3 regions of the Aminipila terrae genome follow, and region 3 is predicted to be linked to each of the others. Evidence: riboswitches for the same ligand, from Rfam matches in the RefSeq annotation. Region 3 holds a riboswitch; each other region holds the start of a gene.

Region 1 (3,186 bases), 1.3 Mb from region 3:
TAGATTCATAGGACCAAATCCCACTTCTGCCAAAACAGTAGAAGCAATGATTTGATTATCTGCATCCTGAAACACAATACCGATATTTTTACGAAGCTCTTTTAAGTTTTTTTTGTTAATAGGGGTTCCCCTATAAAAAATCTGGCCTTCGTCAGGCTTAAGAACACCATTAGTATTAAGGAAAAAGGTAGATTTTCCAGCACCATTTGAACCGACAACAGCAATTTTTTCACCTTCATAGATATCCAGACTGATATCATTCAGGGCGGTCTTTCCGTTTCCATAGCAATAATGTAAATTCTGAATTTGTAAAATCGGATTTTTCATAATGACCCTTTCTATTGCGTGATGTACCATAGTACTAAAAGAAAAAATATAAATATCATTGCTGCGATAACTTGTTTTGCACTAACATTTTGTGTTTCCTCCAGAATCATAAATTCGCCATCATAGCATCTGGATTCCATGGCATCATAATAGGCATTAGACTTTTTCATTGAAACAATCAGCATATTGCTTGCAACTTTTCCGAATGTACTCCAAGAGGTTTTCAAATCACAGAAACCCAGACGTGAATCTGCAGAATTTCTGATGTTAATGTTTACGTCTATCAGAATAAATATGTAACGATAAGTCATCATCATCAATTCTATAAATAGCTTGGGCACATGTGCTCTTTCAATCACACAGATTATTTCGGTTGATGGTGTCGACAAAGCCATCATTTCCATAGAGCTGATTGCAGCAAAAACCTTTAGGATTAAAAAGCACATAATCTTCAAACTCTTCTCTGAAGTGAAAATATAAAAGAGTCCCAGATTCAGATTGTATTGGCCAATAGGCTGAGTGGACAAGTCAATTCCTATAGTAACCGTACCAAGAAGAATGAAGGTAATGGGAATTGTCAGCACCGACAAATATGAAAGTACTGGAAGCCCACCCTTTACTATCGTCAGATACGCCATGGATACAATTACTGCAATAGACACATAGGGATTATTTAGCGCAATGCATAAGATTAATGTCAAAGCAGAAAAAGATACCTTAAAAGTTGGATTCCAATGTCTTATTCCAGAATTGTAAGCGTAAAAGTCGATGCAGGAACCTTCTCCGTGTTTATGTCCGATTTTATGGTGTTTATGATGCTCTCTGTTTTTAGAAATGATGTGTTTCTCCATTGTTATTATCCTCAATCATTACAGCTTCAAAAATGTAGGCAAATTTTATCCAGTATGCATCTTTTAAAATAAAAAAAGACTGCAGCTTTCGCTACAGCCCGTTTTTCTGTAAAACACAATAAAAATATAAACCGATCTCCCATCGGATTACATGGAATTTTATGCAGGTCTTCTGGCTTACGTATCAACATCATCTTCCGATCTTCCCAAAACTTATGTTTCAGTGATCTTCCTTTTCGGAACAGGATTCTGACTCCTCGATTACAGCGGCGGGACCGCGCAGGACTGACACCTGCTTCCCTCTTAGCCGTCAAACGCATTTGACGGAACACAAAATATCTATTTAGTTGCATGATGATATTATCACTTCTGACTTTTAATGTCAAGCATGGGGAAATACTTAAAGTTAAAATAATACTGCATAGTTGACAAAAGAGGAATAAGTGTTATAGTTTTCATATCCCCCTGGGGGATATGAAAACTATAACACAGAAGAATATATAGACAGATTATATACTAATTTTATGAATATAAGGGAGGCAGAAATAAAAATGAAGAAATGGATAATGGAAGAGGATAAACTAAATTTAATATTTGTTATCATATCCGGGATTGCTCTGCTGGTCAGCTTATCCCATTTACTAAGAGGAAGTCTTGGATTTGATTCAGCATGGATTGCAATTGTGCTGTGTGGAATACCGATTCTTTTAGGAGCCATTAAAGGATTAGTAGTGGATCATGATATAAAGGCTGATGTTCTTGTTTCAATTGCTTTAGTAGCATCCGTGTGTATCGGTGAGTATTTTGCTGCCGGAGAAGTTGCATTTATCATGGCTATTGGTACTCTTCTTGAAAACGGCACTTCAAGGAAAGCAAATGAAGGCATAGAAAGATTGATTAAGTTAACCCCGAAGACTGCACGAGTGCTTAAGGATGGTACGGAGAAAATCATTCCAGCGGACCAGGTGAACATTAATGATATTTTGCTGGTTCTGGCAGGGGAGACAATTCCTGTTGACGGCGTTATTGCGTCAGGGGAGACTTCCATTGATCAATCGGTCATGACAGGGGAATCCCTACCCATAGATAAGACTGTTGGAGATGCAGTAACCAGCGGAACGGTGAACCAGTATGGGACGTTTACTATGAGAGCCACTAAAGTAGGGAAGGACAGTTCTCTGCAGAGGATGATTCAAATGGTGAAAGAGGCAGAGGCCAATAAAGCCCCTATCATAACCCTTGCAGACAGATGGGCTACGTGGATGGTCTGGGCGGCACTGGGAGCAGCGGTTATTACGGGGGCTGTTACAGGAGAACTGATTCGTGCAGTAACCGTTCTGGTTGTGTTCTGCCCTTGTGCATTTATTTTAGCTACGCCAACGGCAATTCTGGCTGGCATTGGCAATGCAACAACCTATGGCATTATTATCCGCTCTGGAGACGCTCTGGAGCGCTTTTCTAAAGTGAAACATATAGCTTTTGACAAGACAGGAACCCTGACTCATGGGAAACTCAACGTTATGGCAGTAAAGAGCTTTAATGATTGTATTACAGAAGAAAAGTTATTATACTATGCAGCCTCTGCAGAGCAGCGCTCGGAACACCCTATAGGAAAATCTATTGTTTCATATTATCAGTCAATATGTCATACCATGTGTGAACCGCAAGAATTCTCTCTTTTAGCAGGTCAGGGAGTGAGAGCATTTGTAGACGGACAGGAAGTGATGGCAGGAAAACCTGATTTATTGAAAACAGAAGGAATCACCATACCTGAAAAGATTCAGAAGGCTGCCACTGATTACTCAGAGAAAGGGGCTACAATCGTTTACATAGGCATCAATAAAGAAACTGCGGGATTTATCGTACTGTCTGATACGGTAAGGGAAGATGCAGCAGCCATGATTTCAAAATTAAAAGAGCTACATATGGAGCCGATTCTTCTTACAGGAGACAATGCTTCTGCAGCCCAGTATATTTCAGAGCTGGTATCCATTTCAAAGGTAAAATC
Region 2 (3,186 bases), 760 kb from region 3:
GACCAAGGATGGCTATGCTTTTGTGTCTATAGGTGATCCTGACACGGGGGATAATTCACGTGTAGGCTATTTCAAAATTCCAGACAGTTTTTCTGAGAAAAAAGGTTTAAAGCCAATTACCGTATATTTAGATGGGGTAGAGTTATATTTTGATTGTGAACCGATTATGAAAAATCAACGGACTATGGTTCCTATGAGAAAGATTTTTGAATCTTTAGGTGCCCAGGTAAAATGGGATAATAAAGCAAAGACTGCTTCTGCCAGCATCCATGGTAAAGAAGTCAGTGTAAGTATCGGAAGTCAGGTGGCCTATGTAAATGGTTCTAAAGTTTCCCTGGATACGGCACCTCTTATACAAAGTGATTTTACGCTGGTTCCATTGAGGTTTGTATCAGAAAATCTGGGTGCGGATGTAAAATGGGATGCAGATGCAAGACGAGTGATTATTACTTCGTCTGATCAGTAAAAAAGAAGGTGAGTGTAATGAACCATATCAATGAGTTGGTTTGTGGTTTAAAAGATAAAGATAATAAATCTGCATATCAATGCTTAAAACAGCTGGAAGCTGTGAGTGCTGAATCAGATGCTGTCTACCCTTATTTTGATACATTTGTGGAAATGCTGGATGATTTAAACTCTTACGTCAGGACAAGAGGATTGATTTTAATTGCTGCCAATGCCAGATGGGATAATGATTTCAAAGTGGACGAGGTTATTGACGAATATCTGAAACATATAATGGATGATAAGCCCATTACAGCAAGACAGTGTATTAAGACGCTGCCAGACATTGTTAAATATAAGCCAGAATTAAAAGAATGCATTTGCAGTGCTTTACGTAAAGCAAATCCTCAAATGTATAACAGCAGTATGCAGCCCTTAGTTTATTCAGACATTCAGGGTGCCTTAAAAAATATAGAGTCCCTCTGATCAAACTATGTTGACAGTTAATAGGGAAAATGATAGCATAAAGTAACAAATAAATAGAAATTTATGTTCTGCCCATAGATAACAACCAACTATTCTTTGTTATCTGCAGACTAAGAGGGAAGCAGGTAAAAGTCCTGCGCGGTCCCCGCCGCTGTATATGAAGAGTTCCATCAGATTGAGTTTATGAGGCTTTTAATCCTCATGAATGATATACCACTGAGCTTTTAGCTTGGGAAGGTTGAAGGGAATGATGACCCATGAGCCAGAAGACCTGCATAAATTTTCAAAAGTCTTCGACGGGTAATTTCGGAGGGCTTGAACAAGGGTGGGTATCCCACGGAGTTCTACAAAATTAATAATTGCAGAAAAACGGCTGTAACAGTAATGTTACAGCTTTTTGTATGTCATCAGGCAGAATCGATGTAAGCTTTATAAACAGAAATCATCATAATGGAGGAGGCAGATGGAATTGAAAAGTAATACGAAATTTACAGGATCATACAGCAGTGGCAAAGACAGCACCCTAGCTATATATAAAGCAATTCTCATGGGGTTTGAACCTCAAAGTTTAATAATGACATATAATGAAGATAAAAACAAAACGTGGTTTCACGGCATTGACGAAAAAATGATAGAAAGGCTTTGTGATTCTTTACAAATACCTATAAGACTAATAAGAACCTCAGGCAAAGATTACGAAATGAACTTTGAAAGAGTCTTAAAAGAAGAGAGAGCTAAAGGTGCAGAAGTCTGTGTCTTTGGAGATATAGATATAGAAGAACATCTGGCGTGGAACACAGATAGATGTAACAATGCAGATATAAAGCCTTTGCTTCCCCTTTGGAAAAAATCCAGGGAGCAGGTGGTTTATGATTTTATAGACAGTGGATTTATAACTTATATCACCGTTATAGATACACAGAAAATGGATGCAAAATATATAGGAAAACAGCTGACAAGAGAGCTTGTGGCAGAGCTAAAGTCAGAGGGTGTTGATGCATGCGGTGAGAATGGCGAATACCATACCTTTGTATGTGATGGACCACTTTTCAGTAAACCTGTTGAATTTAATCCAGGTATTCCGGTTTTTGATGGCAGGTATGTAAGAATAAAGGTTTTATAAATTGCTTAAATCTGAACTCAACAAGTCTTTAGCAAGGTATGGAGGTACTAATGAAAAATGAAATAGCTATTTATGGGAAGGGTGGTATTGGAAAATCTACGCTTAGCGCAAATATATCAGCGGCACTTGCTGACTCAGGAAAGCGGGTATTACAAATCGGCTGTGATCCAAAGCATGATTCAACCAGACTTCTGTTAAACGGGAGAAAGATAACAACGATTTTAGACTATATCAAAACAACAGGAGCGTTAGATTATAAAAAAGAAGACATATTGTTTGAGGGATATGGTTCTGTTGGGTGTGTAGAAGCAGGAGGGCCTGAGCCTGGAGTTGGGTGCGCAGGAAGAGGAATTATTACATCTTTTGAACTTCTGGAGCAGTTCAGGGTTAAGGAAGAATATGAGATAACTTTGTACGATGTTTTGGGTGACGTTGTGTGTGGGGGGTTTGCTGTTCCTATACGAAGAGAATATGCGGATACTATTTTTTTAGTGACCTCTGGAGAATATATGGCAATGTATGCAGCCAATAATATTCTCAGAGGGATAAAGAATTATGAAAATGGCAAGTACAGAGTAGCCGGCCTGTTATATAATTCCCGTAATATTGAAGATGAAGACAGAAAAGTTTATGCTTTTGCAGCAGCAGTGGGACTGCCTGTATGTGCTAAAATTCCAAGAAGCAATGTTTTTGCCCAGGCAGAAAGAAAAAATATTACGGTTGTAGAACTTATTTCTCGCAAAATGAAGCTAAATAAAGGAGCAGATATTCAAGATGAAGAACAAAAGATTTATGACATCTTTAAGTCTTTAAGCAGAAATATAATTGATGGTGTTCCAATGTATGAGGCAAATCCTCTTTCAGACGATGAATTGGAAGCCGTTATTTACCAGACCGTAAAGGCTGACTATAAGAAACCGTTTAGCAAATGTGATTCAGAAACAAAAGAAAGCGAAAATCATCAGGGTATAACCGTAAACAGCGAAAATCATCAGGGTATAACCGTAAACAGCGAAAATCATTCAGTCAAAGATGAAGTTACGTCATTAAACAGATATTTATCAAAGAATGTTATTCGAAATGAACCTTTGCACGGGTGTGCATTTAATGGCGCTATGACTATGAGTATCCAT
Region 3 (3,186 bases):
AATTCCATGATAAATTATAATAATCAGCAGGATCAACGGTTAATCCCTTAATAAAAGGATCCTGTACATTTGTATTTACACCATAGACTATAACTTTATATGTATGTCCATTTGTAAATTCAAAATTTACAATAGTGCCTTCTTTATTTGCAGTTAAATTTTTACCCTTTAAGTAAAAAGAAACGCTCATTGCGGAGGAGATTTTTTTACCTTCATCATCGTTAATCTTAATTGTTAGCCCAACATCTTTGCTATTCCAATCTGAAGAAGACATCTGAAAAGAAAAAATTTTATCACTGTCAGAAGTAGTATAAGCATGATACTCTAAACATTCTGAAGAAAATCCAGTTAAACCAGTCTCTTTCCCTGATCCATCAACTTGAAATAAAGTACCTGCCGGTTTTTCTTTTATTTTAACATTAATACTAGGTGTAGTTATAAATTTTCCTAATCCTTTTACAACACTATTATTTGCAAATGAAATAGTTGGCAAAACTGCCAAACCACCAGCCATTAGTAAAAAAATTAGTAACCAGGCTATTAATCTTCTGTGATTCATTCTTATAATGTTCAAAATAATTACCTCTTTTTTCATAATTAAAATTGGCGGAAATCAAGTGATTCCCGCCATTCCAGCTTCCGTGTTTGTTATTTCCAACGATATTCCAGTGCTTCAAAACTTAATGTAACTGATGCATCTGATGTCAGTAACTTTTCACCCATAGAAACGGTTGGATAATCATTTGTACTCTGTGGCATATTGTCTGGAGTATTAACAAAATACATCCATGAAAGACCATCATAAACGTTTTCATGAGTTGTCTCATCATATGAATAGGAATCTTCATTTATATAGTTAACTCCGTCATAAGTAGCTGATTTAAGGAAATTTCCAGTCCATTCAGCTGTTGTCAACAGTCCTGATTTTTCTGCTACAGCTTTATTTATTGCATCTTTCACTGACTGTCCAGACTGAACAGTAACCTGTATAGGTGTTGTTGTTAATACTGTCTGCACGGGGCTGGTACCCATTCTATCTACTTCCTGCACATAAATATTCACATGTACGGTACCATTTGTCTTTTCTGCTGCAAATGACACACTTGCCATAGCGAAAACCATTACCAATGCCAAAGCTACGGCAAAGATTCTTTTGTTTAATAGTTTTTTCATTTTGTCCTCCTTTGAATCACGCCTTCTCTGATAACCTTATTGTCCTCAGAAAAAAATAATAAATTATTTATTTCAAACCCCTTTTGAGGCCTAAAATCCAAATAAAAAGACTGTGGTATCTCTACCACAGTCCGTTTCTACTGTTTATATTTGCAGTTGTTTGTCACACCGCTATCAACGCTTGCCATTTTACCCTTGACACGTTTTCTTATTCATGCAGGTTTTCTGACTTGTGTTTCTGCATTCTTTTCAACCTTCCCAAATAAAACATACTCAGTGGTCATTTGCTCTCACAAATTCAGAAAAGAACTCCTCACTTACAGCGGCGGGTCCGTGCCGGACTTAAACCGGCTTCCCTTTTAACTGCCAACTTCCGTTAACAGACATGAATAACTATTAAATTATTTCCTATATCCATAATATAATATTTTATTCGAGATTTCAAAGGTGTTTTAATTACTTATTTCTACAGATTTCGACAAGTTATAATTGCATATTACTTTTTTCGTTCTTGTTCAATTATAAATAATTCTGCATTAAAACAGAAATCATTTTCGAACACTCTGCTCTTGTTGCATTTTCTTTTGGAGCAAAGTTGTACGCAGTTTTCCCACTAATGATTCCTGCCTTTTGCAGTTCTGCTACTGCTGATTCTGCATAACTTCCGATTTGATCTTTGTCAGAGAATTTCACTTCTTTATTAACTTCGCTGAGTTTTTTTTGCTCAATCTTAGTCATATATCTTGAAAGGATTACAGCCATATCCTGTCTCGTAATGCTTTCATTTGGATTAAATGATACCGTACCATCATTGTTTGAATTTCCTGTTACCAGCCCCGTCTCAGCTGCCCATGCTGCTGAGTTTGCAAACCAGACTCCTTTTTTAGCATCTTTAAATTTAGAATCATCATATTTACTTAAATCGGCCCCTGACAGGTTGGCAAGTATTTGAACAAATTCAGCCCTGGTAACCTTATCATTTGGCGCAAATCCTGCATTATTTACACCTTTTACCACATCTCTTGCTGCTAAGTATACAATCTGATCCTTTGCCCAATGTTTTGATATATCATCAAAGGAAATGTTATTATAACCTACCGCGTAATTAGAAAAATGATTGGTTGAAAAAGTCAGTATCTTTGTCTTGGAATCATATTTGCAGTCTTTAACTGTTTGTAAATTTCCACTGTCGTTTATATAATAAACAACAATTCCATTTACATTTTCACTCTCTGCTGCTGTATACGGTATTGAAACTTGTACATTATTTGCAAAATTAGAGATTTTCTTATCTCCTACCGTTAAATTAAAGTCAAAAATTGGTCTGTTGCCGACTTTCTCCTTAATTTTACTCTTACTTTCTTCTGAAATATTTCCTTCTTTAGCAATGTCTATTTTTCTTACTGACAGCTTGGCATCCCCATTGATGTTCTTTGACATAAGCTCTAAATTCTGTTTATCAAAAACAATATCTGCAAGAGGGGTTTGCACAGTTACAACATCAACCTTCTTATTTAGTTCCACCATAGAGTCTTTAGGCAGTTTGGTTTCTACCTCTTTTGCCTTATCATCTGCCTTTACCACTATCTTCACTTCTTTTTTAGCTGTAGAACCTGATTTTTCTGAGGCTTTTACAACAGCCTCTATAGCATCACTAATATCTTTTGTCTTTACTTCTGCCAATGCCTTTCCATCTTTATCTGTTGTGGCTTGCACTTCAGTTTTTCCTGTGGCTTTATCTTTTTCAGTTTCTTCCAGAGCCTTAATAGCTGATTTTCCTCCAGCTGCCTCTACTGCATCCGGATCTTTTGTCCAGTCCGTGGTATAGTACCATACGATATTATCTCCATCGTATAAATTACACTTGGTCAATGCATTAGCAGGAACTTTACCATTCACACTATAAAGCCATCCTGAATTTTTTCCTTTGTCAAACTCAGATAAACACTTGCCTGATGGGTTAGTTATAGAAGATACGTAGTTTTTATTTGATATTATATAATTAAATCCCTT

What was found. A riboswitch is a leader RNA that binds a small molecule or an ion and turns the genes downstream of it on or off. The one in region 3 is predicted to bind cobalamin.
Region 1: linked by a shared signal. The riboswitch ahead of cbiQ (cobalt ECF transporter T component CbiQ) and the one ahead of Ami3637_RS02405 (hypothetical protein) in region 3 are both predicted to bind cobalamin.
Region 2: linked by a shared signal. The riboswitch ahead of Ami3637_RS15755 (Dph6-related ATP pyrophosphatase) and the one ahead of Ami3637_RS02405 (hypothetical protein) in region 3 are both predicted to bind cobalamin.

What each region holds. Positions count from the first base shown of each region.
Region 1 covers NZ_CP047591.1:1,767,398-1,770,583, forward strand. Annotated here, with positions in the region: gene Ami3637_RS08435 (energy-coupling factor ABC transporter ATP-binding protein) at 1-327, opposite strand, end outside; gene cbiQ (cobalt ECF transporter T component CbiQ) at 339-1,178, opposite strand; cobalamin riboswitch at 1,324-1,527, opposite strand; gene Ami3637_RS08445 (heavy metal translocating P-type ATPase) at 1,730-3,186, shown strand, end outside.
Region 2 covers NZ_CP047591.1:3,259,213-3,262,398, forward strand. Annotated here, with positions in the region: gene Ami3637_RS15745 (stalk domain-containing protein) at 1-466, shown strand, start outside; gene Ami3637_RS15750 (SufBD protein) at 484-930, shown strand; cobalamin riboswitch at 980-1,223, shown strand; gene Ami3637_RS15755 (Dph6-related ATP pyrophosphatase) at 1,394-2,053, shown strand; gene Ami3637_RS15760 (nitrogenase component 1) at 2,104-3,186, shown strand, end outside.
Region 3 covers NZ_CP047591.1:509,633-512,818, forward strand. Annotated here, with positions in the region: gene Ami3637_RS02400 (S-layer homology domain-containing protein) at 1-574, opposite strand, end outside; gene Ami3637_RS02405 (hypothetical protein) at 649-1,173, opposite strand; cobalamin riboswitch at 1,372-1,577, opposite strand; gene Ami3637_RS02410 (S-layer homology domain-containing protein) at 1,693-3,186, opposite strand, start outside.